DNA from 4 places in the Exiguobacterium sp. QJM3NY_9 genome. Region 2 is predicted to be linked to each of the others. Evidence: predicted binding sites of a transcription regulator. Region 2 holds the regulator's gene; each other region holds the start of a gene.

Evidence for each region. Region 2 encodes LexA, which represses DNA repair genes until DNA is damaged. Its sites were predicted from a motif close to CGAACATATGTTCG; they were not measured.
Region 1: a site for LexA is predicted at 3,307-3,320, ahead of AC0VYQ_RS02355 (Y-family DNA polymerase). Genes of this name have one in related genera too.
Region 3: a site for LexA is predicted at 1,535-1,548, ahead of AC0VYQ_RS01700 (NUMOD4 domain-containing protein). Genes of this name have one in related genera too.
Region 4: a site for LexA is predicted at 2,715-2,728, ahead of addB (helicase-exonuclease AddAB subunit AddB). Genes of this name have one in related genera too.

Annotation. Positions count from the first base shown of each region.
Region 1 covers NZ_CM149679.1:461,502-469,426, reverse strand. The annotation lists gene AC0VYQ_RS02380 (methylthioribulose 1-phosphate dehydratase) at 1-316, shown strand, start outside; gene AC0VYQ_RS02375 (1,2-dihydroxy-3-keto-5-methylthiopentene dioxygenase) at 332-871, shown strand; gene AC0VYQ_RS02370 (arsinothricin resistance N-acetyltransferase ArsN1 family A) at 1,059-1,559, shown strand; gene AC0VYQ_RS02365 (MBL fold metallo-hydrolase) at 1,633-2,388, shown strand; gene AC0VYQ_RS02360 (pentapeptide repeat-containing protein) at 2,480-3,127, opposite strand; gene AC0VYQ_RS02355 (Y-family DNA polymerase) at 3,337-4,662, shown strand; gene AC0VYQ_RS02350 (YolD-like family protein) at 4,646-4,975, shown strand; gene AC0VYQ_RS02345 (ZIP family metal transporter) at 5,042-5,854, shown strand; gene AC0VYQ_RS02340 (heavy metal translocating P-type ATPase) at 5,960-7,925, opposite strand, start outside.
Region 2 covers NZ_CM149679.1:1,175,916-1,183,840, reverse strand. The annotation lists gene AC0VYQ_RS05875 (YneF family protein) at 1-149, opposite strand, end outside; gene tkt (transketolase) at 258-2,246, opposite strand; gene AC0VYQ_RS05865 (DUF896 domain-containing protein) at 2,454-2,690, opposite strand; gene AC0VYQ_RS05860 (YneB family resolvase-like protein) at 2,804-3,457, opposite strand; gene yneA (cell division suppressor protein YneA) at 3,504-3,791, opposite strand; gene lexA (transcriptional repressor LexA) at 3,998-4,612, shown strand; gene AC0VYQ_RS05845 (metal-binding protein) at 4,643-5,116, shown strand; gene AC0VYQ_RS05840 (MIP/aquaporin family protein) at 5,295-5,996, shown strand; gene glpK (glycerol kinase GlpK) at 6,038-7,561, shown strand; gene dhaM (dihydroxyacetone kinase phosphoryl donor subunit DhaM) at 7,748-7,925, opposite strand, start outside.
Region 3 covers NZ_CM149679.1:308,713-316,637, reverse strand. The annotation lists gene AC0VYQ_RS01710 (GGDEF domain-containing protein) at 1-530, opposite strand, end outside; gene AC0VYQ_RS01705 (hypothetical protein) at 697-876, shown strand; gene AC0VYQ_RS01700 (NUMOD4 domain-containing protein) at 943-1,470, opposite strand; gene AC0VYQ_RS01695 (DEAD/DEAH box helicase family protein) at 1,608-2,195, shown strand; gene AC0VYQ_RS01690 (hypothetical protein) at 2,205-2,510, shown strand; gene AC0VYQ_RS01685 (hypothetical protein) at 2,562-2,891, opposite strand; gene AC0VYQ_RS01680 (DNA alkylation repair protein) at 2,894-3,937, opposite strand; gene AC0VYQ_RS01675 (bifunctional transcriptional activator/DNA repair enzyme AdaA) at 3,924-4,982, opposite strand; gene AC0VYQ_RS01670 (hypothetical protein) at 5,155-5,406, opposite strand; gene AC0VYQ_RS01665 (copper amine oxidase) at 5,657-7,027, opposite strand; gene AC0VYQ_RS01660 (hypothetical protein) at 7,153-7,605, opposite strand; gene AC0VYQ_RS01655 (PepSY-associated TM helix domain-containing protein) at 7,602-7,925, opposite strand, start outside.
Region 4 covers NZ_CM149679.1:790,058-797,982, forward strand. The annotation lists gene AC0VYQ_RS03950 (HAMP domain-containing sensor histidine kinase) at 1-673, shown strand, start outside; gene AC0VYQ_RS03955 (competence protein ComK) at 784-1,257, shown strand; gene AC0VYQ_RS03960 (hypothetical protein) at 1,378-1,788, shown strand; gene AC0VYQ_RS03965 (hypothetical protein) at 1,861-2,199, opposite strand; gene AC0VYQ_RS03970 (truncated hemoglobin) at 2,259-2,639, opposite strand; gene addB (helicase-exonuclease AddAB subunit AddB) at 2,778-6,215, shown strand; gene addA (helicase-exonuclease AddAB subunit AddA) at 6,212-7,925, shown strand, end outside.

The sequences.
Region 1 (7,925 bases), 710 kb from region 2:
TAATGTCATTTCGGAACTGTACGGCGATCAAGGCGAGATTCGGTTTGCCGGTCAGGAAATCATCAAGGCACTCGGCCGTTGGGAAGAAGATGCGGAAGTCCGTGTGCCGATCATCCCGAACCATGCCGACATTCCGACGCTTGCCGCTGCCTTTGCAGCACATGTACATGCCGAGAGCGGCGCCGTCCTGATTCGCAATCACGGCATCACCGTCTGGGCACCGACTGCCTTTGAAGCGAAAAAACAGTTGGAAGCATTCGAGTTTTTGTTCAGTTACACCTTAAAACTACAAACGTGCCGACAGGCGATTCATTAAAAGGAGGAATTTACAATGGCAACAGTACTTTTCCAACAGACAAACGAACGGTATACGGATCAAAATGAGGTCTCTTCATTCCTTGCTTCACGCGGCGTCTTATATGAACAATGGGACGTCTCGAAGTTACCAAGCGACCTCGTCGAAAACTTTACATTAACGGATGACGACAAACAGACGATCTTAACGACATTCGCGGACGAGATTAAAGATGTTTCGGAACGTCGCGGTTACCAGACGGCTGACATCATCGCACTGTCGGATACGACACCGAATCTCGATGAATTACTCGTCAACTTCCAAAAAGAACATCATCATACCGATGACGAGGTCCGCTTCATCGTCAGCGGCCATGGCGTGTTTGCGATTAAAGACGAGGAGGTCGGCTATTACAACATCGAGCTCAATCCCGGTGATTTGATTTCCGTTCCCGTCAACACGCGCCACTACTTCACGCTCCAGGAAGACCGGAAAGTGGTAGCAATCCGAATCTTCGTCACGACGGACGGCTGGGTGCCGATTTACGAGCGGGACGCCCTGTCTTCAGCAAACTAATTCAGTCCGGGCCGGCCCAAGTCTTCTAGCGATAGAGGACCTGGGCTTTTTTGTACTGAAACGTTGTCTGACAAACATGTTTGAGGAAAGCACGTGTCGGAGCGTATTTCCTATTCTAGAAACATGGCGTTTGTTTCACCCATCTCCGATATAATGAAGAAAAGTACTCGAAAAGGAGATGACGTGTATGATGATTCGTCTCGTTCAAGAAACCGACTTACCGGATGTGCTCGCCATATATAATGAAGGAATCGAAGACCGCATCGCGACGCTCGAGACGGATACGAAGGATCTCGCCTTCATGCAGCAATGGTTCAGTGAACGCTCCGAGCGACATGCCGGTTACGTTGCCTATGAAGGGTCAAAGATTCTTGGCTTCATTTCGCTCGATGCCTACAATCCGCGTCCCGTCTATCAGTCCGTCGGCGAACTGTCCGTCTACATCACACGGACCCACCGCGGACAAGGAATCGGAAAACGACTACTCGACATCATCGAAGAACATGCAATCATTCACGGCATGCACAAACTGATTCTCTTCACGTTCCCCTTCAACCGGATCGGTCAAAAACTCTACATCAAAGCCGGATTCCGAATCGTCGGTACCTTTAAAGAACAAGGAATGTTAAACGGGTATTACGTCGATGTCCTGGCGATGGAAAAAATTCTCCCTAAACCGGACCAATGATGTTTTGGATTAAAGGTTCGGCAAGTCGGGAATATGAGACGAGGAAGATTCGTACAAGAAAGGAAGATTGCCTGTGAACATCCAGCAAATTCGAAATGCGACACTCGTCTTGACCTATGCCAACCAAGTTTTTTTAATTGATCCTTTTCTCGGTGAAAAGGGTTCGCTTCCTCCGTTCGACCATACACCGAATACCCACCGCAATCCCCTCGTCGACTTGCCGGTTGATGTCTCGACCTTACTCGATCCGGATGCCGTCTTCGTGACGCATCTTCACGCCGATCATTTCGATGATGCCGCCAAACAATTATTACCGAAGACGGTTCCGCTCTATGCCCAAAACGCGACGGACGCTTCTGTCATTAAAGATGCCGGTTTCACGGACGTTCAGTCGTTCGACCAAGGTGTGACACTGCGCGATGTCAAAGTTTTCCGCACGAATGGTCAACACGGTGTCGGTGAGATTGGACAACGGATGGGACACGTATCCGGTCTCGTCTTTACGCATCCCGATGAGCCGACGCTCTATATCGCCGGTGATACGATTTGGTGTGACGACGTCGATTCTGCGATTGATACCTATGCACCAGATGTCATCGTCGTCAATAGTGGTGCCGCCCAGTTCCAGACCGGTGAACCGATCACGATGTCGGAACGTGATTTATTAGCGGTCCACGCGGCAGCGGCTGAAGCGACGATCATCGTTTCGCATCTCGAAGCCGTCAATCACTGCCTGCTCCGCCGCGATATGATTGCTGACTTTTTAGCAGCAAATCATCTCTCCGCTCACTTTTTGATTCCGGACGACGGCGAGACGCTCTCCTTTTAAGTCTCTCCTTCGAGAGTCGTACGAACAAAAAAAACCGGACGTTTTCCACTTCTCTAAAAGGAAGAGGAACAGCGTCCGGTTTTTTTCATGTTCATTCTTGCGGAATGACAAGACCGAGTAATCGGGCAAATGCGATTGCTTGTCCTTCCGTCACGATCGCCCCTGTCAAAAAGCGTGGATCAATCGTAATCCCCGAGACGTCCGCTTGTCGCAAATCGAGTCCTTTTAACGGAGTTTCAACCCACTGGCTTTCCATCAATTCAACATCCTCAAAACGTAAATCGATGAGTTTCCCTTCGAAGAATTGTGTCTCCCGCATCGCCGTCTGCTCGAACGTTACTTGTCGGAGCGATGTCCGAATCACTTGTAAGTAATTCGCCTGGCATGCTTTTACCGTGACATGATCAAGTGTCGTTTCTTCTAATTGAACCCCCGTCAGGCGACAGTCCTGAAACAGAACGCGATGAAAACGACTGTCACGGAACTGGCAACCCGTCAAGTCACACTGCTCAAATCGAACATTTTCAAATGACGCGCGATCAAACACGAGCCCCGCAAATGAGACATTCCGAAAACAGACTTGATTGGCATCGATCCGCTCCGTCAGCTCGATGGGTAACGTTTCTTTTTCATACATCATTTGATACAAGTACGGATCATCGATTTCGATTTCTGCAAATGTTTCGACTGCTAAGTTATTCGGGACATCCGGTAGATGGATCATCGGTTTTTTCTTCATTCTCTCCCAACCCTTCTTCTTCTCAGTCCTTAGTGTACCAAACCTGTTACCTAAATATGACTCAAGAGGATGATCTCTAAAGTCATGCCGCGCTCTAAAAAGTGATGACATGTACACTCTTTTTCAATTTTTGATTTGAGACACTTTGAGACCGTGCTAGAATCAACATAAATAAAATAAGAACAAACGTTCTAAAAGGAGTGATTTTCGTGTCTTCTGATGCGGACTTTCCAAACCAACGTATTTTTTGCGTGGATAGTGTCTCTTTTTATGCCAGTTGCGAGTGCCATTACCGAAATCTACCACCATTAACAACAAAATTAGCCGTCGTTTCCGATTTAAAACGGAGCGGCTCCGTCATTTTAGCGGCGAGCCCTGCTTTGAAGACGCTTGGTATCAAAACGGCAAGTCGTCTCTACCAGATTGAACAACTCCCGTATAAGGAACGAAAGCAGATTCATCTCGTCGAACCACGCATGTTATGCTACATGAAAACGTCGATTCGTGTCCTCGATGTGCTCCATCAATTCGGACCACCGGAAGCAATCCGGGTATACTCGATTGACGAAAGTTTCATTGACATGACGGGAACGGAGCACCTCTTCGGTACGGATTTTGAAGCGGCTAACCAATTACAGTCAGCTATCCTGGAACAAACCGGCATTCACGTCCGAATCGGGATTGGTCCTAATAACGTCATCGCGAAACTTGCCCTTGATTTACTCGGGAAGAAACAGGGCATTGCGCGTTGTGGTTATGCTGATGTCCCCCGTCTCTTACATGACTTTCCCGTTCGCAAGATGTGGGGGATCGGTCATCAAATGGAGCACCATCTGAATCAATTAGGCATTGAGACGATCGGCGATTTGGCGGCCGCACCATTAGAAACACTACACGAACGTTTTGGTGTCATCGGTGCCGAACTTTGGCATCATGCATGGGGCATCGATCAATCTCCGACGACGATTGATCCGACCGCTTTATTTCGTCCGGCATCATCCCGACAGAAGACGGTTGGTCATGGCGTGACACTGATGCGTGATTATTACGAATACGACCAGATTCGGCTGGTCTTAAGTGAGCTCGCAAACGATGTCGCAGCCCGCGTCCGCTTTTCCAATCAACTTGGATGGACGGTTCACTTAGGTGTCCGTTACTCGAGACATATCGTCCGGGCAGGATTTTCAAAGCAACTCCGTCTCCCTTATCCGACTTCAGACGAACGGATTATCCTGCGGCATATCCTTCAGCTGTTCGAGCCGAACTGGCTCGAACACGAACCGATTCGTTTTTTGTCCGTCTCGCTCGGTCAACTTGTCCCCGACCAAGGTGCACTGCAACTGTCGTTGTTCGAAGACAATACCCGTGTTTGGAAACGCAAACGCTTGTTAAAGGCAATCGATCATGTCAACGTCCGTTACGGGAAGGGAACCATCCGCCTCGCTGTTTCTTTTCTTGATACAAGTGTCGCCAAGCGCCGCCTCCGCTTCGTCGGTGGTCATCCGGGAGGTGACGGCAATGACACGGTATCGTGACCGTGGCAATTTAAAATGGATTCCGTTTTTGATGCCGGAGTACATTCAACTGTTGCGCGACTATTATAAAGATACGCATCGTTTAACACTACCGCCCATCGATGAACAACTTCAAGAATCATGGCAATTCATCCTCGAAGAAGCATTAATGGAAGGAAAAGAACTTGAAATCACGTATTATAAGGAAGGAAGCTATATCACACTGACCGGATTCATCGAACGAATCGAGCGCGAACGAGGACTTCTGTACGTCCGGAGTCAAAATTCGATCGAAATTCCCCTGATGCGACTAGTTCGGATTGAAAACGGGTAGGAGTGACAGTGGGCTTCAATAATGCACTTATCTCTTGAATTATGATTTGAAAGAAGGAATGTTTGTATGTTTGAATGGTTTACTTCACTCCCCGTCGTGATCCAGGCATTACTCGCCGGGATGATGACATGGGGCTTGACCGCACTTGGGGCGGCACTTGTTTTCGTCTTTACGACAATTGAAAAAAAGGTCATGAATATGATGCTCGGCTTCGCCGCCGGTGTCATGATCGCTGCGTCCTTTTGGTCACTGCTCGCTCCGGCGATTGAATTTACGGAACAGGATGGTGGCATCGCCTGGCTTCCGGCTGCAATCGGATTTTTAGCAGGTGGCTTCTTCGTTCGCTTACTCGACTTCGTCACACCACATTTACACTTATCCGCACCACTTGAAAATGCAGAAGGCCCTTCGACCGGTCTTAAAAAGGCAACTCTGCTCTTTTTAGCCATCACCTTGCACAACATCCCGGAAGGTCTAGCAATCGGTGTCGCTTTTGGTGCTGCTGCGTTAAATATGGACGGGGCGACAGTCGCTGGTGCTTTGACGCTCGCACTCGGAATCGGGATTCAAAATATGCCGGAAGGTGCTGCCTTATCGATTCCGCTTCGTGGTGAAGGCATGTCACGCCGTCGCGCTTTCAATTACGGTCAAATGTCCGCCATTGTTGAACCGATTGCGGCAATGATCGGGGCGGCTGCTGTTTTCTTCATTCAACCGTTACTGCCTTACGCACTCGCCTTTGCAGCCGGCGCGATGATTTTTGTTGTCGTCGAGGAATTGATTCCTGAATCACAAGCTGAAAACGGCTCTGATTTAGCGACACTCGGTTTAATGGTCGGCTTTACCGTCATGATGATTCTTGATGTCGCCTTAGGCTAAATACAAACTGATTGAACAAAAAAACTCCTTCATCGCCGGTGAAGGAGTTTTCAGATTGATATTGGAATGACTTTTGAGTCCGTACCTTTCAACGTGGACCTTTAATTATTTTTTGAGGATGCGCATCGCATTTAAAACAGCCAGGACGGTTACACCAACATCCGCAAACACGGCTTCCCACATCGTCGCGAAACCAAATGCACCAAATAGGAGAAACACGGCTTTCACGCCAAGTGCGAAGAAAATGTTTTGATAGACAATTTTTCGTGTCGCACGGGCAATCTCAATTGCTTCGACCAACTGCTTTGGTTCATCTGTCATGAGGACGATATCTGCGGCTTCAATCGCCACATCACTGCCGAGTCCGCCCATCGCGATTCCGACATCGGCTCGTGTCAAAACAGGGGCATCATTGATGCCGTCGCCAACAAAGGCAACTTTTCCATCCGCTTGCTTCAAAATCAGTTCGAGTTGTTCGACTTTTTGATCAGGTAATAGTTCTGCTGCAACTTCGTCAATCCCGATTTGACGACCAATCACTTCTGCCGTTGCCAGGCGGTCCCCTGTTAACATAATCGTTTTCTTCACACCGAGTGCCTTGAGGCGAGCAAGTGCTTCAACCGTGCTGTCTTTAATGTGATCAGCAATTCGGATGTAGCCCAGGTACGTATCATTGCGTGCGACATGAACGTACGTCCCGTCTGCCGTTTGATCAAGCGTCTCATAACCAAGTTCGTCGAACCAACGGGCATTCCCGGCACGAATCGTATCCGTTCCGAAGCGACCGACGACACCTGATCCTGCGACTTCCTGATACTCTTGAACGGATTCCGTCACTTCACCATAACTTGCATATGTCCGTTGGATGGACTTTGCAATCGGATGATTCGAATGCTGTTCAACAAGCGTTGCCACTTTCAATAATTCTTCGTCTGAACAGGCAACCGGGCGGAGTTCCGTCACTTCAAAGACCCCTTCTGTCAAGGTCCCTGTTTTATCAAAAACGACCGTATCCAGCTGTTGTAATGACTCGAGGTGATTTCCACCCTTCACGAGAATCCCTCGTTTTGAAGCGGCACCAATTCCACTGAAGAAACCGAGGGGGATTGAAATGACGAGCGCACAGGGACAACTGATTACAAGAAAAACAAGTGCCCGGTAAATCCAGTCCTCCCATGTCGCACCCGTGACAAACAATGGAGGCAAGACAGCAAGCAATGTCGCAATCCCGACGACTGCCGGTGTGTAGACACGAGCAAATCGGGTGATGAATTTTTCCGTCGGCGCCTTGTGGCGCGAAGCATTTTCAACGAGATCAAGAATTTTTGCGACCGTTGACTCACTGTAGAGACGGTCGACTTGAATCAACAGTCGCCCATCTGTATTGATCGTTCCTGCAAGAATCGTATCGTTCGTGCGGACACGTCGTGGTACTGATTCTCCCGTCAAGGCGACGGTATCAATGAATGCTTCTCCTTCAAGGATTGTTCCATCGAGCGGAATCTTTTCGCCCGGTCGGACTAAAATCCGTTGCCCGACCTTCACTTGTAACGGACTAATCGTTTGTCCATTTTCAAGTGTTGCCGTCTCAGGGCGAATATCCATTAATTCAGCAATCGATTTGCGGGATTGATCGACTGCCCGGTGTTGGAAAAACTCACCGACTTGATAAAACAGCATGACGGCGACCGCTTCCGGGTACTCGCCAATTAGAAAAGCACCAACCGTCGCGATGACCATCAAGAAATTTTCATCAAATACTTGTCCCTGACGAATATTTCGGATCGCGTTTCGTAACACATCCCAACCGATTAAGAAGTAAGCCAGCGCAAATGAGATAAGTTCAATTGAGCTCGGTAAAAAGAAGGCACTGATGAAGGCAACCCCACCGATACTGTATTGAATCTTTTTCATTTGCGTTAAAAATGGACCGTGGTCATGAACATGACTTTCGTCAGATGGAACGTCACGAGAAACTTCGACGTTCGGCTCTAATTCTTGTACCCGTTTGACGACCGCATCGTATGTTGCGTCATCCGGTGCCTCTCCTTGATAAGTGATATAAAGCTTT
Region 2 (7,925 bases):
TGCATCATCAATGTCTTAATCATATCTTCGTTGATTGGCGGGTTTTGCTCCAAATAGTTCATCATGTATCGACGAGCGATATAGAAACCAAGGGCGACACCTGCTACCAAGCAAAGAAGGGCAATTAAAATCCAAATCCATGTAGCCAAGTTGCTTCCTCCTCTAACTTAAAACGTCGCTTTTTACTATACTATAATTCTAACCGTTTGCATAGATAATGCATGAAAAAGGTGCGCATGAACGCGCACCTGTTCCACTTATCCGAGTTGCTTGACTGTTTCCAAGATATTTTCGACAGACATACCGTACTCTTTTAATAGAAGGTCTCCTGGAGCCGATGCGCCGAAACGATCGATTCCGATGACTTGTCCTTCTGTTCCCACGTACTTGTACCAACCGAGTGACGCGCCTGCTTCGATCGCAAGACGTTTCGTGATCCGTTTTGGTAAGACAAATTCTTTGTACTCAGCTGTTTGCGCTTCGAACAACTCCCATGATGGAAGTGAAACGACCGCAACCTTTTCACCCAGTTGTTTTTGTGCTTCGACGAGCAAGTGAACTTCTGAACCCGTTCCCATCAAGATTGTATCTGCTGTGTTTACGTCACCTGCGATGACATAACCACCCTTTTCAGCACCTTCGACTGTCGTGCCTTCAAGTTCAGGTAAACCTTGACGTGTCATAACGAGCAACGTCGGTTTGTTTTTCGATTGAACAGCTGTTTTCCAAGCGGCAATCGTTTCTTTTCCGTCTGCCGGACGATAGACCGTCAAGTTCGGCATCGCACGGAAACTCATCAAGTGTTCGACTGGCTCGTGTGTTGGACCATCTTCTCCCACTGCGATCGAGTCATGCGTCAAGACGAAGATTGATTGAATCCCCATCAATGCTGCAAGACGGACTGCCGGGCGCAAGTAATCTGAGAAGACGAAGAATGTCGCACCGTAAGGGATGACGCCACCGTGAAGTGCCATTCCGTTGACAGCTGCTGCCATCGCGAACTCACGGACACCGAACCAAATGTTACGGCCGCTTGGATCGATATCGAAGTCAGCTTCGCCTTTTAGCATCGTGTTGTTCGAACCAGCTAAGTCAGCTGATCCACCGAAGATTGATGGAATGTTTTTCGCAAGAGCGTTTAAGACTTCCCCACTCGTCTGACGTGTTGCTTTTTTCGATGTCAGATCATATGTCGGAAGATCTGCTTCCCAGTTGCTCGGCAATTCATTGTTGATCGCTTGAACAAGCTCAGCGTGCAATTCCGGATGTGCTACTTTGTATTGCTCCATTTTTTCCGTCCATGCTGCTTCTGTATCAGCGCCACGTTTTTCGATGCGCTCCTCGAACAAGTCTTTGACTTCTTCCGGTACATAGAATTCTTCATGATCCCAAACGTAGCTTGCTTTCGTCAACTTGATTTCCGCATCGCCGAGTGGTGCACCGTGTGAAGCCGATTTCCCTGATTTGTTCGGCGAACCGAATCCGATAACCGTTTTGACTTCGATCAATGTCGGTTTTGTTGTTTCCGCTTTCGCCGCGTCGAGTGCTTTTGAAATCGAATCGATATCCGTTCCATCTTCAACACGGATGACTTGCCAGTTGTATGCTTCAAAACGTTGTTGGACGTTTTCGGAGAATGACTTGTCCAAGTCGCCATCAAGCGAGATGTCGTTTGAATCATACAGGACGACGAGTTTACCAAGACTTAAATGTCCTGCGAGTGAAGCCGCTTCTGCAGAGACACCTTCCATTAAATCACCGTCTCCGCAAATTCCATACGTGAAGTGATCGACGACGTTTAAGTCGTCACGGTTGTATTTCGCTTCGAGGTGACGTTCTGCCATCGCCATCCCGACGGCCATCGCGATGCCTTGTCCGAGTGGACCAGTCGTCGCATCGACACCTGCTGTGTGACGGTATTCCGGGTGACCCGGTGTTTTTGAGTTCCATTGACGGAATGACTTCAAGTCATCCATCGCGAGGTCGTATCCTGATAAATGGAGGAGTGAGTAGAGAAGCATTGAACCGTGTCCTGCTGAAAGTACAAAACGGTCACGGTTAAACCATTCTGGATTTTTAGGGTTGTGGTTCATATGATCCGCCCATAATGTAAATGCCATCGGTGCTGCACCCATCGGCATTCCCGGGTGGCCCGAGTTCGCTTTTTGTACTGCATCAATTGATAAGGTACGAATCGTATTTACTGCTAATAATTCTACTGTTGTCATGTTCGTCAAAACAATCATCCTCTCTCTTTTTCACAAATTCTATATCATTTTAGCACACACAGAAATGTGATACAACTTTTCTAAATAGTATGTCACATTAAAATGAATGCGCTCTCTATTGCCCTTTTCAAGCAACTTTCATGATACACATTACTGATTTTCCCATTAAAAAAGCTACCTCGCTCACGGATTGAGCGACGCAGCTTTCGTTCATACAAAACTTGCTTACTGTTTATTGCGTTCTTCTTCTTGTGCTTGCTTCAATTTTTCAGGCGTAACATCCGTTCCTTCTTCATCAACGATTTTGATGCCCATCATTTGATTTTTGAACGAACCACGAAATGCTTCTAAATAGGCCGTTCTTAATTCTTTTTGTTCCGCCGTCTCAGCTTCCGTTAACGGTTCGACTTTTGATTTATTGGCAAGTTCATTAATTCGATCGAGTTGTTCTTGTGATAACATAGTATCCCTCTTTCTCTTTGACTCAACGCGGAGCACTTTAATAGTAACCTTACTGTAAAAGACCCGAAAAAAAAAAGCAAGTTTGTCGCGTCAAGATGACACAACACCTGCTTTCATTCATAAGACTGGACAACTTCTTTATATTCAAGATAACGCCTGTTGACCGTCGCTTTCGAAATATCATGCCCCATGCCGCGTAAGGTCGTCGCGATGTCAGCAAATGTCAAACCAAGTTCACGTAATCGAACGATTTCTTCAATCGGGACTTCCTTTCGACTGCGGCCGGCATTCTCGCCTTGCCGATTGAGATTTTGTTCGGGTCTAAAACCATTATCGACAGCCCGTCGCATGCCGCGTGCAATTTTTGCATTGTGGAGCTTACGCTGGTATTCCTCAACGAGTGAAACGATTTCGAGGACCATTGCTTCCGCATCCGCCAGTTTGTATTCACCGTCTGACTCCATCGTCATCAACTGGACATCATGTTTTTTGAACGTATGCAAAATCGCGATTTTGGCGTTTCCTCGTCCGATTCGTGTATCGTCCGTCACGAGCACCGCTTCCACCAGATGACGCGTTACATAATCAAGAACGGTTAACATCCCTTCTCGCTCTACATCATAGCCACTTTCTTTTTCGACGATGATATCTATGATTTCAAATCCTTTTGTTAAAGCGAGTCCCGACAGTTCTGCTCTTTGCCGCTCCAGTGAGCTCTCTTGTGCTTCTTTTTCCGTCGAGACGCGACAGTAGATTACTACTTTCATCGTACCTCACACCCCTGTTCGTTCATTCAACAACTTTTATATTCTGTCATTGTTGTGCGATTGGTACAACGATTTTGTCTTTCGAAATGACATGTTTTGTTTCGAGCTCATTGTTCTTGATCAGCCAGTCAATGTATTCCTGGTTCGTCATCGAACCATCATTGTAGACTTCTGCAACTTGTTCGACCGTTACGTTCTCATCGACCGTGACTGACGCCGTGAGTAATTGGTGGACCTTTTCATCCGGTCGTGGCGTTAAAAGAAAAAGAATGAAAGCAAAACTGAGCGTATAAAACAGAATTGAAAAGGCATGAGTACGAATAGAATGAATCATCATGAATCCCTCCAAATAGGTTATTAGAATAAATGTTCTCGGAACAATTGTTCGCATAATCTATAATAAACATAGAACCAGTGTTCGGTCAATACAAAAACATCGAACAATTGTTTGTACGCTCATTTGTTCTATGTTATAGTAATTCTAGAAACATATATTCCTAAATCCTAAAAAAACCAATCCGGAAAGAGGTGGCAATTCGTATGCGGAAAATGTCTAAACGTCAACAAGAAATCCTTGACTACATCATCGCTGAAGTGAAGTTAAAGGGCTATCCACCTTCAGTTCGCGAAATTGGTGAAGCTGTTGGTCTTGCTTCAAGCTCAACGGTACACGGTCATTTGGATCGTCTAGAAAAACGTGGACTGATTCGCCGTGACCCGACGAAACCACGCGCGATTGAAATATTGCTTGATAAACCTGAAGAAATCAACGAAGCGATCGTCCATGTCCCCGTTATCGGCAAGGTAACTGCCGGACTTCCGATCACTGCGATTGAAAACATAGAAGAGCATTTCCCACTCCCTGCACATTATGTAGGAAATGAAACCGTCTTTATGTTGACGATTGATGGCGAATCGATGATTAATGCAGGTATTCTTGATGGCGATCGTGTTATCGTGCGTCAACAAAACACAGCAGAAAACGGGGAGATTGTCGTTGCAATGACCGAAGATAGTGAAGCGACAGTCAAACGGTTCTTCTTAGAAGATCAACAGGTACGTCTTCAACCAGAAAATGACTCGATGGACCCGATGTATTTCGATAACGTGTCGATTCTTGGCAAGGTCATCGGCGTTTACCGGACGATTCACTAAGAGAGGGACCAGCTGAGCTGGTCTTTTTTCATGCCTTCTGGAAATGTACATGATACGGTCAACTCCGTTGCCCTCACAGGATATGTTGTTTATTCGGTCGCAACGAACCAAACGGATTGGCTCCCGACAGCTGTCGGAATCGCCGTCGGGACCTTATGGCTTTCGCCCGACTTAGACTTAAAATCGGAACCTTACTATCGTTTCGGCCCTTTGCGTGTCCTTTGGATGCCATACGTCAAAATTATGCCGCACCGCTCCATCTGGTCGCATGGCTTAATCATCGGAGATGTCATCCGCCTACTCTACAGTGCTGCTTTATTGATTCCGCTTCTTTTTTTAGCCTTCTATAGTGAAATCATTCAAGCAAGTACGGTCGACTCATTGATTGACGTCATGCCTGCTTTTATTATCGGTGTGATGACCGCAAGTACGATTCATATCATCCTTGATCATACGAGTAGCTGGTTCCGCCCTAAAAAGAAACGAAAAAAACGTCGATCCTGACTTTTTCCATTTAATCATGGAAAAAGTCTTTTTATTATCCAATTCTAATTTTTTTAAACCTAAATATTGAAAATTTCTATTCCTATATTTCAATTATTTGTATTGAAAACGTTATCAATTCGGGTTAGGTTTAAATAGAAAGGCATTATTCGCTTTAATCCAAAGGGAGGGTTTTTGCATGAGTAATTTTATTAGTGAGATGATGGGAACATTGATTCTCGTCCTACTCGGGGATGGCGTCGTCGCCGGTGTCGTTCTGAAGAAAACCAAGTCTGAAAATGGTGGCTGGATTGTCATCACGCTCGCTTGGGGTCTCGCCGTTATGACCGGTGTTTACGTCGCGGCATCCAGTGGTGCCCACTTGAACCCAGCGGTTACTTTGTCGCTCGCGCTCAATTCTGACTTACCGTGGGCAGATGTACCTATCTATATCGCTGCTCAACTTGTCGGAGCATTCCTTGGCGCAGTACTCGTTTGGCTTCATTACATGAAACATTTTGAAGCGACAGAAGATCAAGCCGCAAAACTCGGTGTCTTCGCGACAGGTCCAGCGATCCGTCATACGGGATCAAACTTAGTATCTGAGATCATCGGGACATTCGTTCTCGTCTTTGGTATCTTGGCGCTTGGAGCGAATACGTTTGCAGACGGACTCAATCCATTGATCGTCGGTCTCCTCGTAGTCGTCATCGGTCTTTCGCTCGGTGGTACGACGGGTTATGCAATCAACCCTGCCCGTGACCTTGGTCCACGTATCGCCCACGCGATCTTACCGATTCCGGGTAAGGGATCATCAGACTGGGGTTACTCATGGATTCCGATCGTCGGACCAATCATCGGAGGCGCAATCGCCGTCTTCATCTATCAACTGTTATTTTGATTGAGCATTAGGTATCTTAACTATTCAAGGGGGACTCACAGATGGAAAACAAGTATATTTTAGCACTCGACCAAGGAACGACAAGCTCACGCGCCATCATTTTCGATCATGATGGTCAAATCGTCAACTCTGCTCAACGTGAATTCAAACAATACTTCCCACAACCAGGCTGGGTCGAGCATGATGCAAATGAAATCTGGGGTTCGATTTTAGCAGTCATGGCGGATGCACTCGGAACGGCTGACATCAAACCGAGTCAAATCGCGAGCATCGGAATCACGAACCAACGTGAAACGACAGTCGTCTGGAACAAGGAAACGGGAAAACCAGTTTATCATGCCCTTGTCTGGCAATCGCGTCAAACGGCCGACATTTGTGATGAGCTAAAGGAACAAGGACTCAATCAAAAATTCCGCGATAAAACTGGCTTACTCATCGATGCCTACTTCTCAGGAACAAAAGTCAAATGGATTCTAGATAACGTCGATGGTGCACGTGAGCAAGCAGAGAACGGGGAACTGCTCTTCGGTACAATCGATACGTGGCTCGTCTGGAAGCTCTCAGGTGGAAAAACACATATCACAGACTACACGAATGCCTCACGGACACTCATGTACAACATTTACGAACAACAATGGGATGACGAGTTACTTGAAATCCTGACAGTTCCTAAATCGATGTTGCCAGAAGTCCGTCAATCAAGTGAAGTCTACGACAACACAGTCCCGTATCACTTCTTCGGCTTCGAAGTTCCAATCGCCGGCATCGCCGGTGACCAACAAGCTGCCTTGTTCGGTCAAACGTGTTTTGAACCGGGCGAAGGGAAAAACACATACGGTACAGGTTGCTTCATGTTGATGAACACGGGCGAAAAAGCCGTTTCTTCAGACCACGGACTCCTGACGACGATCGCTTGGGGCGTCGACGGCAAAGTGGAATACGCACTCGAAGGTTCCATCTTCGTTGCCGGTTCTGCAATCCAGTGGTTACGTGACGGTCTCCGGATGTTGAAAAATGCAAAAGACTCAGAAGGCTACGCTTTGAAAGTCGATTCAACAGACGGTGTCTACGTCGTTCCTGCTTTCGTTGGTCTTGGTGCACCGTACTGGGATAGCGACGTTCGCGGTGCCATCTTCGGATTGACACGCGGGACGGAAAAAGAGCACTTTGTCCGCGCAACACTCGAGTCACTCGCTTACCAAACTCGCGACGTCTTGACAGCGATGCAGCAAGATTCCGGCATCGAACTGAAAACGTTACGCGTCGACGGTGGTGCCGTTGCCAACGACTTCTTGATGCAATTCCAATCGGATATTCTCGGTGTTCCAGTTGACCGCCCGGAAATCAATGAGACGACGGCACTCGGTGCAGCCTACCTCGCTGGACTCGCTGTCGGCTATTGGAAAGATAAAGCTGAAATCAAAAAGCAGTGGAAACTCAACCATCAATTCACACCTGAAATGAAAGAAGACGATCGCGAAAAACGTTATGCCGGATGGCAAAAAGCGGTCGAAGCGACAATGGCATTCACACCGAACAAAAAAGCAGCCAACGCAAACGTCTAATCGAACAACGATGACTTTTGCACCACTCTATTAAAAAGAAGCGATTTCGATATCACTCGAAATCGCTTCTTTTTTGTCTTTGACCTTTTAATTCATACACCTTCTCAATCCCACACCAAAGAACTCCCCTCTAAATGAGCAGGCAGATACCTGACTTAGAAGGGAGATTGGTCTTACGCGAATCATTTAGGCGAATTCATTTCTCAATCCGTCAACGACTTCAGTCAGTGACTTCGATTGACCACTTAAAACAGCCGCGAGGAATGCCCCTTCGACGAGCGGTGCCTCGACAAATTGGACCGTTTTATCACCGCTATACAGTTCAAGGGCCAACTCCGCATTCATTGTTGCAGAACCGATATCC
Region 3 (7,925 bases), 870 kb from region 2:
CCGCCGAGGAGATTGAAGATGATGTAGACGAATGACATCTCAAGAAACCGAATGAACGTATCCGTCAACAAATACAGGGCCGGTAAGCTGTAGCCGATCCCGATGCTCAGTAGGACAAGGTAGTCTTTGAACGTCTGGGCAGCAAAGCGACGGTAAATACTTGCCGTGACGAGTAAAGCAAGACAAATCAGCGTCGCGAGAATCAAACCTTGGTAGACACCGGGTGGCGTGACGAGAAAACGGGCCCCGATGACGGCGACCGTCGTCAATGCGCCACTGACCCAGCCGCCGTAATAATACGCCGTGACGAGCGCGACGAGTCGTAAATCAATCTTCGCTCCATCGTAGGAGATACTGTTTAAGACGAGCAGTGCCCCGATCACGCTTGCAATCAATCCGACGGCAAGCCGGATCCGGATTGAGGAATGCGGTGAAATGCGTTTGATGTTGCGCATCGGTAAGAAAGCGAACAGCAGGGACGTAATCAAAAGGGAAAAGTTTAATAGAAACTGGTTGAACTGACTCAACATACCGACCGACACCCCTTCAAAAAATAGCTTTTTCTGTCTATATCTTCTTTATCGTCTTACCGAAACCCTTTTTCTAGCCGTTTCGCAGGTTTTCCATTTTCTTAAAGGGGAATCATTATGACAGATGCATCTGTTTAATTCGTAAAAGGGGGAACTACCTGTGGACATGAACGAAGAAAAACGAAAAAGTAAAATGCCTTTCTTCATCGGGCTCGTCATCGTCATCTTTTTAATCGTCGCCGCTGCGTTAATCATCTACGTCACGTCTGAACCGAAAGAGGAAACGCAACAGCTCCTCCAACTGACGGTGAGCCAAATCACGCCGTACTTACCACTTGCCGGCTAACGACACCTTACTTTTTTTCAACCAAAAGGGCAGACCGATTTTCTTCGGACTGCCCTTTCCTTTTGCCTACATGACATACCGCGCCTCTTTCTTATCGATGATATTGCGGACCCGGTTTTCAGTCACCCCGTACACGAGCGCAAGCTTTCGAATCGATGCTTCGCCCGCCCGGTAGCGCCGCCGGATCTCCCGAATCTGCCACGCCGACAATTCGACATGGTCCGTCAACAGCAGATCGAATTCAGCGAGCAAGGAAGCATAGGCTTGACTCGGCGAAGGCTTGACCGACAGATTATCGATGTGGTCGTTCAAGCGGTCAGCGTCTGCCCGCACGAGACGCTCCTGACAGGCGGTCGGGTCAAGAAACGCCCGTGCGACAAGTTCACCGACGTAAAACCGTTCACCGCGCCCATGCTGATACAACGTCACTTTCCGGTAACCCTCCTGATTGATGCGCGGGCGCAGGACGACACCCGTGCGCCGCTGCTTGACGCCACGGCTCGTCTCGACAATCCGGTCGAGCGAACGAACATTTCCCGACGTCGACACTTGATAACTCCCTTCATATCCTTGTACCATCTTCCAATGTTCCATATGAGCAATGACCTCCATTCGGTCCTAAAACGCCAACAGTTCTTACTCCCCTTATACTACAAAGCGAACAAACGTTCTAATTACAACGTGCTGAACGGGTGTGGTAATCTAACAAAAAAAGGAAACGGGGTCTTTCGATGAAATTTGTTTTGCTGCTCGGTCCTCAGGCCGTCGGAAAGATGACGATCGGTCAGGAACTCGAACGATTGACCGGGATGAAGTTATTCCATAACCATCAGACGATTGATTTGTTGTTGCCCTATTTTGATTTTTCAAAGCCCGCCCATCACAGACTGAAAGACTTAATCCGCCGGGAGATGTTCAAAGAGATGGCGGTCAGTGATCTTGAAGGTGTCCTCTTCACGTTCCTCTGCCTGTTCGGGGTCGAAGGCGGGGGGATTGAGTTCATCGACGAGACGGTCGCATTGTTTGAAGAGGCGGGTGCCGACGTCTATATCGTCGAACTCGAAGCCTCTGTCGCAACACGTCTCACGCGGAACAAGACGGAAAACCGCCTTGCCCATAAGTTTACGAAACGTGATCTCGCCGCTTCCGAAAACGACCTGCTCGAGACGGCACACGGCTACCGAACGTCCTCCTTGCCAGGCGAACTGCCGTACCCGAATTACTTGCGGCTCGATACGGAAGGACGCTCCGCCGTTGCAAGTGCCGAAGCGATCTGCGCCCATTTCGGTTGGTCTGATCTCCCCGTCAGTCAAAAATAGAGAGGAGAAATGCCACTTGACGTCACAACCGAAGGAATACCGCTCACTTATCCTGACGTTCATCCTCTTTTTTTAGTCAGTCTCCTGTTATTTTTCGGACTGAACGGACGGACGTTCCCGAACATGATTCTTTGGGTCCCGATCAGTCTATATTCGCTCGTCGGCGTCGGCTATGTGATGTCACTCCTGATCGCGCTCCGGTTGAAAAACACCGTCATCAAGATTTTCAGTTTGCTCGCCAATCTGATGTTGCTGCTCCCGCTCGTGATTTGGGTTTATCTCCTCCTGCTCGCGAACGGCATCTCGGAACCTTAAAAGAGGACAACGCGCGCCGCAATCCGCGGTAGGTGTTGTCCCCTTTTTCATTTAGTGCGTCAAGGCTAACAAAAATCCATCATCCGTTCTCTTAAATCCACTCTTCTCCCAGACAGCGGCTTCCCCGCCGCGACCCGTGACGGACGGTAACAACAGCGTCCGCGCTAAATAGGCCGTGATGACCGTCAAGGCTTCTTCAATGTAGCCGGCGGCGTCGGACGGATCGATTGCGTCATAGCTGAGTTGCTGACCGGCTAACTGCATTGTCGCAACCTGTTGGTGCTTGTCCCGCAGGTCCAATGTCCAAACACAGCCGTCTGTCGTATCCACTGCTTCGATGTGTAAGCGGGACGTCGTAAAGTCAGGATGGCGTCCGTTCATCTTCATTCCTCCCCTGTCACGTCAAACGTTGCCGTTGCGTAAGCTTGCCCATTAATCAAGATGGTCACACGATGCGTCCCCGAATAGTGGACGCGTGTCGTCAAGTTCCGAAACGATTGCCGTTTCGTAAACGTCTCCCGTCCAGTCACCTGTCGTTCACTAATCCGAAAGACCTTTTGACTCATTCCCCGCTTTTTGACATAGTCAATCGCATATTCAATGCGAAGGACTTGCGGTTCCGTCGTCGCGAGGCTAAACGTAAATGACAGCTCGCCCCCGATCGGCAGCGACGGTGTCACCGTCAAATCATCGACCGTGACCGTCCCCCGTGTCACGAGACCAAATGCCTGCAGGACGTTCGGGTGTCCTTGTTTCAGCAAGGTCCGCGAAGCATGACGTAACACCCAATCCGTCTGCGGATTGTTTCCGAGCTGATCAAGTCGTTCGATCACAAGTTCCGGATGGGTCTTCGTGATGTCATTCAAGTGATTGGCGACACTCTTGCGGACGTAAAGTGAGTCGTCGGTCAGCAACCGGTCGAGCAGCGGCAGGACGGGACGCGGATCGGCGATCAACGACGGGATCGCCTGTCCCCACGGCAGGCGTGGTCGTGTCCCTTCCGATGCCAGGCGCCGGACATGTTCATCGTCCGACGTGCTCCAGAGCAGTGCTTGTTGCAGGTACCGGTCTTGGTCGGTCAGTAAAAACCGCCGGACGGCGAACTCCGCCGTCGAATACGGCGTCAGCCGTTCGAGTGCCAGTAACGCCCGGTCCCAGTCGTCGCCGTAGAGCTCGATATAGTCGGGAAACACGATCCCGGCGAGTCCTGTGAAGTCCGGGGCAAGCCGTTCGAGTTCTGTCGCTGCCAAGTCAAATTCACGTGGCACATACGATCCAAGCGACGTCGAAATCCGGCGGACCCGTTGTTTGAAGGCGAGTTCGTCCCAGTCGACTCGTTTAATGTCCTGCTGCAGCCGCGGCGCATCCAGCGCCCGACTCAGGCGGTCGAGCCAGTCGTCCGAGAAGACATCTTTAATCAGTGCCATGTAAAATCAAGTCCTTTCGTCGCTCGGTTTCGAGTAACGTCGCTTTCCGGGCGAGCCCACCGGCATATCCGCCTAAGTCTCCATTTGTCCGAATGACGCGGTGACACGGAATGACGAGTGCCAGTTGATTGGCACCGTTCGCCCGGGCGACGGCCCGGACGGCAAGCGGATTACCGATCCGGATGGCAAGTTCTTGATAGGAAATCGTTTCCCCGGATGAAATGCGCTCCAACTCGGCCCAGACGCGACGCTGGAAGGGTGTCCCGTACAGTTTGCGCGGCGTCGCGAACTGGTTCAGTTTCCCGTCAAAATAGTCGGCCAGCTCCTGTTTGATTTGCTCAAAGATGACCGATTCACCCGGGACGATAACGGCACGTGCCGCAAGACGAAGCCGTTCGATTTCCCGTTCCAGTCCCCGGCGATCGACGAATTCAAGCAAGTGAAGGGCTGCGTCGTCCGCAATCGCAAGCATCGGACCGAGTGGCGTATCGAGCCATTTCGCCTGCAGGTAGGTCCCGTCCCAGCGTTTCGGTGTCTCCCCCATGATTTTGGCGAAGGCATCCCGAAAGCCGCTGCTCGATTCGTAGCCGCTTGCGAGCTGGGCCTCGATGACCGGTTTCCCGGTCCGGATTTCCTTCATCGCCAGTCCCATCCGACGGGAGCGGGCATACTCGACGAACGTCATCCCGAACCGTTTTTTGAATTGGCGGCGCGCCGTTGACGCATCAAGTCCAAGTTCCCGGAAATCGGCCTCCTTAAAACGTTTTTCCGGTGTCGCTTCGACAGCGGCAACAAGACGGCTGATGATGTCACTCGCACCGGGGTGCGACAACGGTTTACAGCGCAGGCACGGGCGATATGAAGCGAGTAAGGCTTCTTTCGCCGTCTTGTAAAATTCACAGTTCTCCTGTTTCGGTTTCCGGGCCGGACAGGACGGACGGCAAAAGATGCCCGTCGTCTTGACGCCGACGAAGAACCGTCCTTCATAGGTCGCATCCCGGCGGACGAGTGCCGCATAATACTCTTCTGTTTGATGGTCCTCCATACGATCGCCTCCTTCTTTTCTACAGTATACCGAGTTCTTCCGATGGGATGTCGCCGAAAATCAGGCATCGATGTGTTTGTTTTTGCGGCGTGCCTAATACCACCGCATATCCAATTCAAAAAAAATCCGCTTCTTCAGCCGCAGGTGGCTGAGAAACGGATCGTGCTTTCATTTAACGCTTTGGTTTACGTCGCAGGAGGAGGAACGTCACGAAGGCACTGAGCAATAGACTACTGACGATCCACGGTAAGATACGCGGGACGATACCTGGCTCGACTGCACGATCTTCGACCGGGATGACTTCGCTCGATGTCAATGGATCCTGCAACAGATGTTCAAATGCCGCCGCATGCAGTTCTGTTGTCATGAGAGCGATGAAGACGACGAAGACGAGTACTACTACCACGCCGCTGGTTCGTTTCATTGTTCCTCCTCCTTTCCTGATTTCTATTCTAGTGACCGTCCTCTAACAGAGATTCGTTTTCCGAAGAATGCGGGAGTAGGAACGAATCTTGAACCCTTCAAAATCACTGAGGCTGCAATCTAATGCGACTGACCTAAACGTCAGTCTTGACAGAGACAAAGGTGGCCGACGTTACATCCGCCACCCTCCTCTCGTCTAAAAGAACGCACGCGCTTCAGGCGACTTTTTTGAGTCATCTCCGTCAGACGGCTTATTGTTGTTCACGACGACCGCGGAGTGCAAAGAATCCGAGGATTGAAGCAGCAGCGATTCCGAACAGTGACCATAAGATACCGGCTGACGATTGAGTTTCAGCGGCTCCACCAAGACCTGTGTTCGGCATGCTTGCTGGCGTCCCTTGGAATTTATCCGGGAATTGATCGACGATTGCTGTCGCTGTTCCTTCACCGACTCCGTACATGTGACCGTAAGCTTCACGGATTGCCGGGTACGTTTTATCGTAGTCTTTTTCATTGTAGCTATTGAAGGCGAGTAACAATTGATCAACGTGCATCTTCAAGCCTTCTTCCAGGTCTTTTGACTTCAGGCGACCTTCCGTTGCTGCATCAAGGAAAGCCGCTTGTTCGACACGGTATTCGTCGAGCTCTTTGACGGCCATGTCACGTGCGTCTTCATCTTCCGCCCCCGTTGCTTTGACATAGTCGACGAAGTAGCCGATGTGGCTCGACCAGATTTTTTTGAATTCTTTCGCTGCATCACTACCGTAGACCGAGCCGATTGATGCTGTCAGGTCGTCCGTGTTTTCACTGAGTGCACCGGCTGCGGCATCAAAGTCTTTTGCTCCTTCAATCCCTTTTTGCATCGCAAGTATTGCGAGTGCCGCGTGTTCCGAGAAGTTGTGGTTCAGACCAGCACGTAAATCGGCTGCGGGTGTATCGACTTTCGTATTTTCAAATTTATCCGGGTATTGATCGACGATTGCACCGGATAATCCTTCCCCGACCATGTACATATGCTCGATTGCTTTTCGCAAATTGCTGTACGTGGCGTCATAATCACCTGCAACGTAACTGTCGAACGACGTCAAGAGTTGGGTGACGTGGACTTTTAAGCCACCTTCGAGATCAGCTGCTTTCAATCGTCCTTCTGTCGCTTTATCCAAAAAGGCTGCTTGTTCGACGCGGTACGAATCGAGGTCATCGAGCGCTTTTTGTTTTGCTTCCTCATCTTTCGCTCCTGTTGCTTTGACGTAATCGACGAAGTAACCGATGTGACTTTTCCAAATTTCTTTAAAGGCTTCTCCGCCTTCATCCCCGTAAACTGATCCGACGGCTGCCGAGAGATCATCCGCATTTTGATTCAGTGCACCTGCTGCTTGATCAAAATCATCCGCCCCATCAATCCCTTTTTGCATTGCAACGACTGCGAGGTAGGCATGTTCCGATAAAAGCTGATCGAGTGTCGCCCGGAGGTCGGACGCTGGTGAAGAAACATCGAGAGACATGTTTCCGGAGCTGGCCATCTTGCTGTGATCTTCATGACCATGGGCACTGACGCCAGCTGCCGGAATCAACAATGCGGCACTGAGTGGAACTGCGAGAAACGACTTTTTCATTTTCATCTTGTAAACACCCCTTTATTTTTTTGGACTACACATAGATAACGTAAGAAGTTCACAAATAGTTTTGATTTTTAATATTTTTTCCAAAAAAATAAAGACTTCGGCAGCGAAGTCCTTATTTCCCATTAATGATGTCCATGATGATCCGTCTGTTCCCCTGCCGGTACGGCCTGTTTCAATAAGCTCTGTGCCGCCTCGAGCTCTTTTTCTGACACATCCCCCACTTGAACGAGTGCTTTTGGTGTGTAGACATGCGAACCGACATGGACCATACCATTGACGAGATAGACACCGGCTTTTTTAAAGGGAATACTGCTGACATAATGTCCCTGTTTCTGTTCTGCCATATACGTTTCTGTCTCGTCACTTCCTACTGGCGTAACTTGAACATGCACCTGATCGATGGCTTGTGGGTTCTCAATTTCAAGCGCGACCGTCGTGTTCGTGTCTGCTGCGATTTTCTCCGGTGCGTAAAGTCCGACTTTCATCGCAGGCGCAGCCGCTTTTGTCTCGAACTGACAGCCGGCCAGTAACACCATACTACTGGCGAATAAACCTGTTAATACGAATCGTTTCATGCTGCCGCCTCCTTATTTCCTTTACGTCGACGCGTGAAAATCAAGAAATCGAGTACGAGAATCGTCATGACCGACAGTGCCGCGAGTGGCATCGTCAAACTGATCACTACAATCAAGCCGGCAACGATTTTTTGCACGCGTTGATCACTCGCCCGTTTTGGTGGCGCTAGTTTTCCCGCACCATTTCGGCGTTTCCACCATAGAACAAATGAGCTGACGACGATGAAGATTAATCCTAGACACAGTGATAATCCGACGAGTTGATTCAAGAAACCAAACAACCGTCCTTCATGAAACCCAATCCCAAGCGTAATGCCCTT
Region 4 (7,925 bases), 390 kb from region 2:
AGCGTTGCTACAAAATATTTCACATGACCTGAAGACACCAATCATGGTCATTCGCAGTTATGCACAGTCCATTTCTGACGGGATTTATCCGGATGGTGATTTGACGGGTTCGGTCTCGGTAATTGAGGAAGAGGCCGAGCGGTTAGAAAAGAAAGTCGCTGCCTTGCTTTACGTGACGAAATTGGATTACTTTGAATTAGATCGTTCTACATGGGATACGATTGATTTAGACCGAATGGTTCATTTATTACAAAGTCGTTTCTCGAGTACAAAGCCGCTCACGTGGACGATTACAGGGGAAGCCGGTCTTGTACTTGGCGAAGGAGAACAATTACGGGTTGCACTTGAAAATGTAATTGATAATGCGATGCGATATGCCGAGACATCGATTGATATTCGTTTATCCGGGACCGAAGAGATAGCTCAAATCGAGATTGAAAACGACGGTCCGCCACTCGATTCATCATCACCACTTTTTCATCAATTTTCACGTGGTAAAGAAGGTAAATTTGGTCTAGGTCTTTATATCGTAAAACGTATCGTTGAGCGTCATGATGGGGAAGTTTCAATCGAGAACCAAGCAGTGGGAAATGGAAAAGATAAAGTTCGTGTGATTTTCAAATTCCCACGTCATTTTAAGCCAGAGATTGACCAATCAACGAAAGAACTTTAAAAACGAGATAGCGATATCTCGTTTTTTATATTGGGAAATATCGAACAGTCGAGGGCGTACAGGTGGGTTCTTTGATATAAACAAAGTAATAGAAGAAGGGAGATAGCAGGATGCCACATAACATCACGGAAGAAACGTTAGCTCTTATTCCTCAGTACGGTCAATACGGGGAACCGCAAACACTACTTATTAAAGAACGGTCGGAACTTGTGCTCGAAGGACATCCGATCAAACTGATTGAAGAATCATGTTTGTATTTTGGTTCTTCGATGCGAGGAAGAATTGAAGCAGCACGACATATCTTAGGACCAAACCGAAAAACGCCGGTTTTAATTGATTGGCAAGCACAAACCATCTTCTTTCCGACGACAGCTAAAGAAAAGGCGGAGTGCATCTGGATTAACTTTAAACAAATGAAGACCGTTAAAAAGAGTGGCGGAAAGGTGCAAGTCGAGTTTCAAACAGGACAGCGGATTGATACCGCCGCATCTGCCTATAGTATTGAACGACAGCGGATTAAAACCCTAGAATTAGCTTACGAAATGCAACGACGCTTCCAGGGGACGGGACATGAACACGTTTAACAAGTGCAGAAAAGTGGAACACTCTAACAGGAAACGTTACCAATGAGAGCGAAATGAACTTGAGTAGAAACTGAATGCGCATTGAAGGGGAGGTGAAGCGACCGATCTGGTCGCTACACGATGAATGAATCATATGAATGGTTAAACCGTAGAAAATTACAGCCGGGCTTCGGTGTTAATGGAGGACGCCGTTTTATTAGTTCACGGATCGTTCGTCCAGAAAACACGCCCGGCAAACGAATTAAAGATATTAAGCGAACACGCCAACTCATTGTCGACGAGGCAGGAAATCGACGTTGGGTGACAAAGCGAGTAGTCGTCACAGATGCATCAAAACATATGACGATTAACCGCCGCACATCGATTGCGCAAAAAGAAGTAACAGAATCTCGCTTAGAGCAAGTGAAGCAAAAATTATCTTCGAAGAAAGTATTGATTCCCGTTTTAGCGGCGACAGGGCTTGCCGTTGCCGGAGGGGTAATCGCATATGTACTTCGTCGCAAAAAAAGAAACACTCCCGAGAGTGAATAAACAAGCGTATAAGAAAAAAGCCGCGTCCCTCATTTAATCCAGGGACGCGGCTTTCTCTATACATAACCTATCTTAAAGGAAACGTTTTCGAATCGAAGTTGAGAGTGCTTTCTCTGCAATTTCTTCGAGCTGTTTCAAATTCGTCGCGTCAAAACTATCATTATAGAAGCGACCAACGAATTCGACACGATCATAATCGAGTTCCTTGAAAATCAAATGCTTGTGGTCATCATAAAAGACGACACGGAAGTAATCAGAACCGCGCTCTAATGTGACGAGTCCTTTAATATGTTCGAGTTTCTTTTGCTCGTCAGACTTTTCTTCTTCAACCGGTTCCTCTGCAGTTTTCGCCTCTGCTTGTTCGAGTGCCGATTTCACTAAATCAGGTTTCTTATCTTGTTCTTCAGTCATAATTATCGCCTCCATCTTTCATTTTACATGGAAATGGACAGATGAGAAAGAAAAATCCCTCACGGTTCCTGATGAGCCTCACAAATCCGTAAGACGTTTAATGCACCAATTCGTAAGCGCTCCATCAAACGTTCAGCTACAGCTCGATTGGAAAGTGTCTCATAGATGGCCACTTCCATCAACTCCATCCAGCGAAAGGCGTGTTGCTGTTCAATTGGTAAGAGTCGGTGAATCATCGCTAAATTCGTCCGCGAATCATCTAACTCATATTGGCGTGGACCACCTGTTAAGTGTGTCAAAAAAATAACTTGCGCCTGCTCGACACGTTGACGATCATCAGGAAAAATCGGACGAAGTATGGGGTCGGCATAAACAAGTTGATAAAAGCGAGCGACTAGCTGTTCAAGCATCGGTTGTTTTCCGATGTCATCATATAGCATGGTATTCCTCCTGTCTAACTAATTTTAATTGGCTTCAGTGTAGCAAAAATAAGTAGAAAAATATAGCTTCAAAAACGGACGTTTGTTCGTGTTTTATGAGATAATGACGTATACAAAAACGAGCTAAGGGAGGAACTGATGACCATGAATCATATGCACCTCGGTCGTGCCGGAACCGGAAAAACCACAAAATTAATAGAGACTGTAATCAATGAGCTCGAGGAGCGACCACTTGGAGAGCCGATTTATTTTATCGTCCCCGATCAAATGTCATTTGAGATGGAACGTCGAATTGCGACGGATGCCCGCCTATCTGGATTAGTACGGATGGAAGTCATGAGTTTGCGGCGCTTTGCTTTTCATATCATGCGGGATCATGGCAATCAGGCGATTCCGTTTTTAGACGAGACAGGGACACAGTTGTTATTACGTCAAGTCGTCGAAGAAGTTGAAAATGAGTTAAAGATTTTCAAACGGACAAAGAATATGCCCGGGTTTTACAAGGGGCTTGATGAACTGATCGCTACGTTCAAACGTTCGCTCGTCGCTCCAGACATGTTACGTCAAATTAGCGGACTTTCTCCGGAACGCTCGCCGAAACTAAATGATTTAGCTCTGATTTATGAGCGGTTCTCAGAACGCATCGTGGATAAAGCGCTTCATGCAGATGATTACTATACAACGTTACTCGACTTGTTACCGACAGCAGGTCTTGGTAATACACAGTTCTTTATTGATGGTTTCTATGAGTTTTCGTTACAGGAACAACAGGTGTTGCTTAAATTGATGGAACTAGCAAAAGAAGTGCATATCAGCTTTACAATCGATGTGAGCGATCCCTATGCGAAACAGACGGAGTTTGGGGTCTCCCAACGTTGTTATATGCAATTGCTCGAACAGATGCAAGACCGACAGCTCGAGCATGAAGAGGTCCATTATGAACGGACGATTAAGTTCAAGTCGGAAGGACTACAAACATTAGAACAATCATTGATGAGTCCTGCCTATCCTCCTGTCGATCATGAAGTGGACGGGGTCACGGTGACAGCTGCCGTCAATCGCCAAGTTGAAACGGAAGCCGCTGTCCGCCAGGCAATCCAACTCGTGCGCGAGCATGGTTACCGGTTCAATGAAATTGCTTTTATCGTACGACATCTTGAACCGTATGCGGATCATTTAGAACGTGCGTTTCAGCTCTATGATATTCCGTATTTCCTTGATAAGCGGGAAACGATGATTCATCATCCGATTGTTGAATTGATTCAGTCTGCTTTAGAGCTCGTCGTCGCCGGTTACCGTGAAGAAGCAGTCTTTCGTTTGCTGAAAACGGAATTGATGCCACTCCCGGCAGATGACCAACGGCTCGCGCTTGATCGATTAGAGACATTTGTCTTAGAACGTGGCATTAAAGGCACGATGTGGCAAAAGCCGTGGCAATTGAAACGACGCTTAACGGATGAGGTCAGTCTGACGGCGGAGGAACTCGAAGAAGAGGATGAGTTAAACCGGATGCGTCAATTCGTCGTCGATGCGATTACCCCGTTACAAGACCGGTTGAAGAAATCAAAAACAATGAGTGAACATACGCGTTCACTTTATCAGTTCCTTGAAGAACACCAGTTGACAGATCGGCTGTTCAGTTGGAAACAAGAGGCGCTCGAGCGCAATGAGCTCAGTCATGCCCGGGAACATGATCAAGTATATGAAGCGGTCTTACATTTACTTGAACAACTTGAAGCGGCAGCTCCTGAGACGGAACTGTCGACAGACTTATTCGTACAAATGGTCGAAACCGGACTTGAGAGTCTGCGCTTCTCACTCGTCCCGCCATCGCTCGATCAAGTCATCGCGACGGATTATGTCCGGGGGCGTTTACAACGAGTAAAAGTCGCATTTTTACTCGGCGCGAATGATGGTATGATTCCGTTCGTCGAAGACCAGTCGAAACTACTGTCGGAAGGAGATCATGATTTCCTTCATAATCATGGAGTTCCGGTCGGTAAAGCGTCACTGGATGTCTTTGATGACGAATTATACTACCTGTACCACGGAGTGACGGCACCGAGCGAGGCATTGTACATCAGTTATGCCCTCGTTGATGAGGACGGGAAGGCATTACAACCAGCCTCCATCGTGAAACAAATCAAGTACCAATTACTGCAAGACCGTCCTGTCAAAACACACTTCGCAGAAGCAGGAGAGCATGCACCAAATGATCAATTCGATTTCGTAACTGATCCCGACCGAGCGGCGGCTGCGACGGCAATCGAGTTACGCCGTTTACAGCGCCGGTATCCGATTCAATCGTCATGGTTTGATGTCTACAATGCATTGCTCGAGAATGGTCAAGGACGAGAACGAATGGCGTTACTCGTCGATGCGTTATTTTATCAAAACCGAGCAGATGAACTTCCAGACGACTTAGCACGTTCCCTTTACGGTGACAGCATCAAGGCGAGTGTCTCTAGATTTGAGACATATAATGCGTGTTCCTATAAGCACTTCGCACGGTATGGGTTACGTTTGAAGGAACGAAAACTGTATAAATTCGAGGCACCCGACATTGGAAATCTATTTCATGGCGCGTTAAATGATTTGTCCGTCAACATCAAGGAGTCCGGCAGAAAATGGCGTGATTTAGATGATGCATCGTGCACAGAACTTGCGAAAAATGCCGTGGAAAAAGTGACACCAGACATTCAAAATGCTATTTTGATGAGTTCGAATCGGTTCGGATACATTCAGAAAAAATTAACGGATGTCGTCGAACAAACGGCGAAGATGCTCGTCAAACAAGCAGAACGGTCTGACTTCGAACCTGATTTATTTGAAATCAGCTTTGGGAACGCGATGTTCCCGCCGTTACGGTTTACACTGCCGGATGGAACGGAAATCGAATTCACTGGTCGAATTGATCGAGTCGACCAAGCGACGATTGGTGACCAATTGTACGTCCGGATTGTCGATTACAAGTCGAGTGCCCGAGCGCTTGATTTTGCTGAAATTTATTATGGTCTTGCGATTCAGATGTTGCTCTATTTAAAAACGGTCGTCGAACAATCAGAAGTCTTATTTAATCAACAAGCGAAACCAGCAGGCGCCCTGTACTTCCATGTCAAAAATCCGATGTTACGAAGTGATTTGTCGGCGGCTGAAGAAGAACGGAATCGTTTATTGCTCGAATCCTACCAGATGCAAGGTGTGATTGTCGAAAATGATGATGTGTTACGGGCGATGGATCAAATCGCGTTTGATGAACGGAAAAAATCGCCACTCGTCAAAGTGACGTTTACGAAGACAGGGCTGCATAAATCACATACGAAAGGGGTCGTCAAAGAAGCGGAACTGAACGCGTTGATGGATCATGCCTGGGACGAATTGAAAACAAGCAGTGCCGAGATGTACGCGGGAGATATCGCCATCGATCCGTTCGACTATCAAGAGCGAACACCGTGTACGTTTTGCGAATACCGTTCGGTCTGTCAATTCGACGAATCGCTCGGGAACAGTTATCGTCAACTGGACCCTTTATCTGAAAAAGAAGTATTGGACCGACTGAAGGAGGAAGAGGAATGAGCGTCAATTGGACGGATGAACAACAACAAGCAATCGATGCGCGCGGAGGACACATTCTCGTTTCGGCAGCAGCCGGTTCAGGGAAGACCGCCGTACTCGTTGAACGGTTGACGCAACGCGTCATCGATCAGGAAGATCCACTGACAGCAGACCGGATTTTAGTCGCGACGTTTACAAACGCTGCCGCAAAAGAAATGAAAACGCGTGTCATCGAGGCGATCGAAGCGAAAATCAAAGAAGCCCCAGACGATATCTATTTGAAGAAGCAGCGTCAGATGATGAACCGGGCACAAATCACGACGATCCATTCCTTCTGCTTATCAATCTTACGGGAAAACTATTATCGAATCGGACTGGATCCGGCTTTTCGAATTGCGGATGAAGCCGAATTATTGTTGTTACAAGATGATGTACTGGAATCGGTCTTTGAAGAGTTTTACGCTGCCGCCAATCCGGCATTTTATGAATTGATTGATAGTTATACTTCAGATCGGGACGATCAGGCAATGCTCTTTCTGATTTCAAACTTGTACCGGTTTTCGCGTTCGCTACCAGATCCAGACGGTTTTTACGAGCATCTGCTTGCACAATACGACCAGCCGGTTGATCCCGATGAATCTTCGTTGCTGACACGACTCCTTGAATTAGAATGGCAAAAAATCGCACCGATTTTAGAACGTTACCTTGAGCTCTCCTATCGTTTGCATCAGTCCGGCTATACAGAAATGGCGGAGCTCCTATTGCGTGACATTGAACCGTTACGCCGCATTAATCCGGCGACTGACCGTTGGACGACGGTCGCACTGGCATTCCAAGCTGTCGAGTTCGGACGCTGGAAAAGTCCGCGTGGGGATGAGGCGATTAAAACATTTCAAACGGAACGGACGCGTCTCGTCAGTGATTTGAAAAAGCGTCAGGAGCTATTCGTTCAAAAAGAGGGTGTCGACTACCTCGAAGATCTTCGGTCGCAACTTGGACATGTCGAGATGATCGTGACACTTGTCCGAAAGTTTGCTGAAGCCTATCTCGAAGCCAAACAAGAACGGGGGCTTGTCGATTTTTCCGATTTGGAACATTTTGCTTTAGCCGTTTTAGAAGAAGACGGGGCACCGACCGATGTCGCCCGCTTGCTTCAAGAACGCTTCGTCGAAGTGCTCGTCGATGAATACCAAGATACGAACGAAGTGCAAGAACGTATCTTGACGTTAGTCTCCCAATCAGACGAACAAACAGGGAATCTTTTTATGGTTGGCGATGTTAAACAATCGATTTATAAATTCCGTCATGCTGAGCCGGGACTTTTTCTGGATAAGTTCAAGCGATTCCGGCAAACAGATTATGGGACACGAATCGATTTGACGAAAAATTTCCGGAGTCGTCTTGAAGTCCTTGATGGGACGAATCATATTTTCAGACAAGTGATGGATGCCGCCGTCGGTGAGATCGATTATGACGACGCAGCCTATCTACGGCTCGGGAATCTTGGTTACTTTGAATCAGAACAAGTCGAACCCGAGTTGATACTAATCGATCAACAAGATGAAAATAAGGAAGAATTAGAGGCGCGTGCCATCGCAACCCGAATCATCGAGATGGTCAATGAGGATAACCCGTACCTCGTGTTCGATGCCAAACAAAAACGTTTTCGCAAATGTGAATATCGGGACATCGTCGTGCTCGTTCGTTCACGTGGGAAACGTGTTCAAGCGC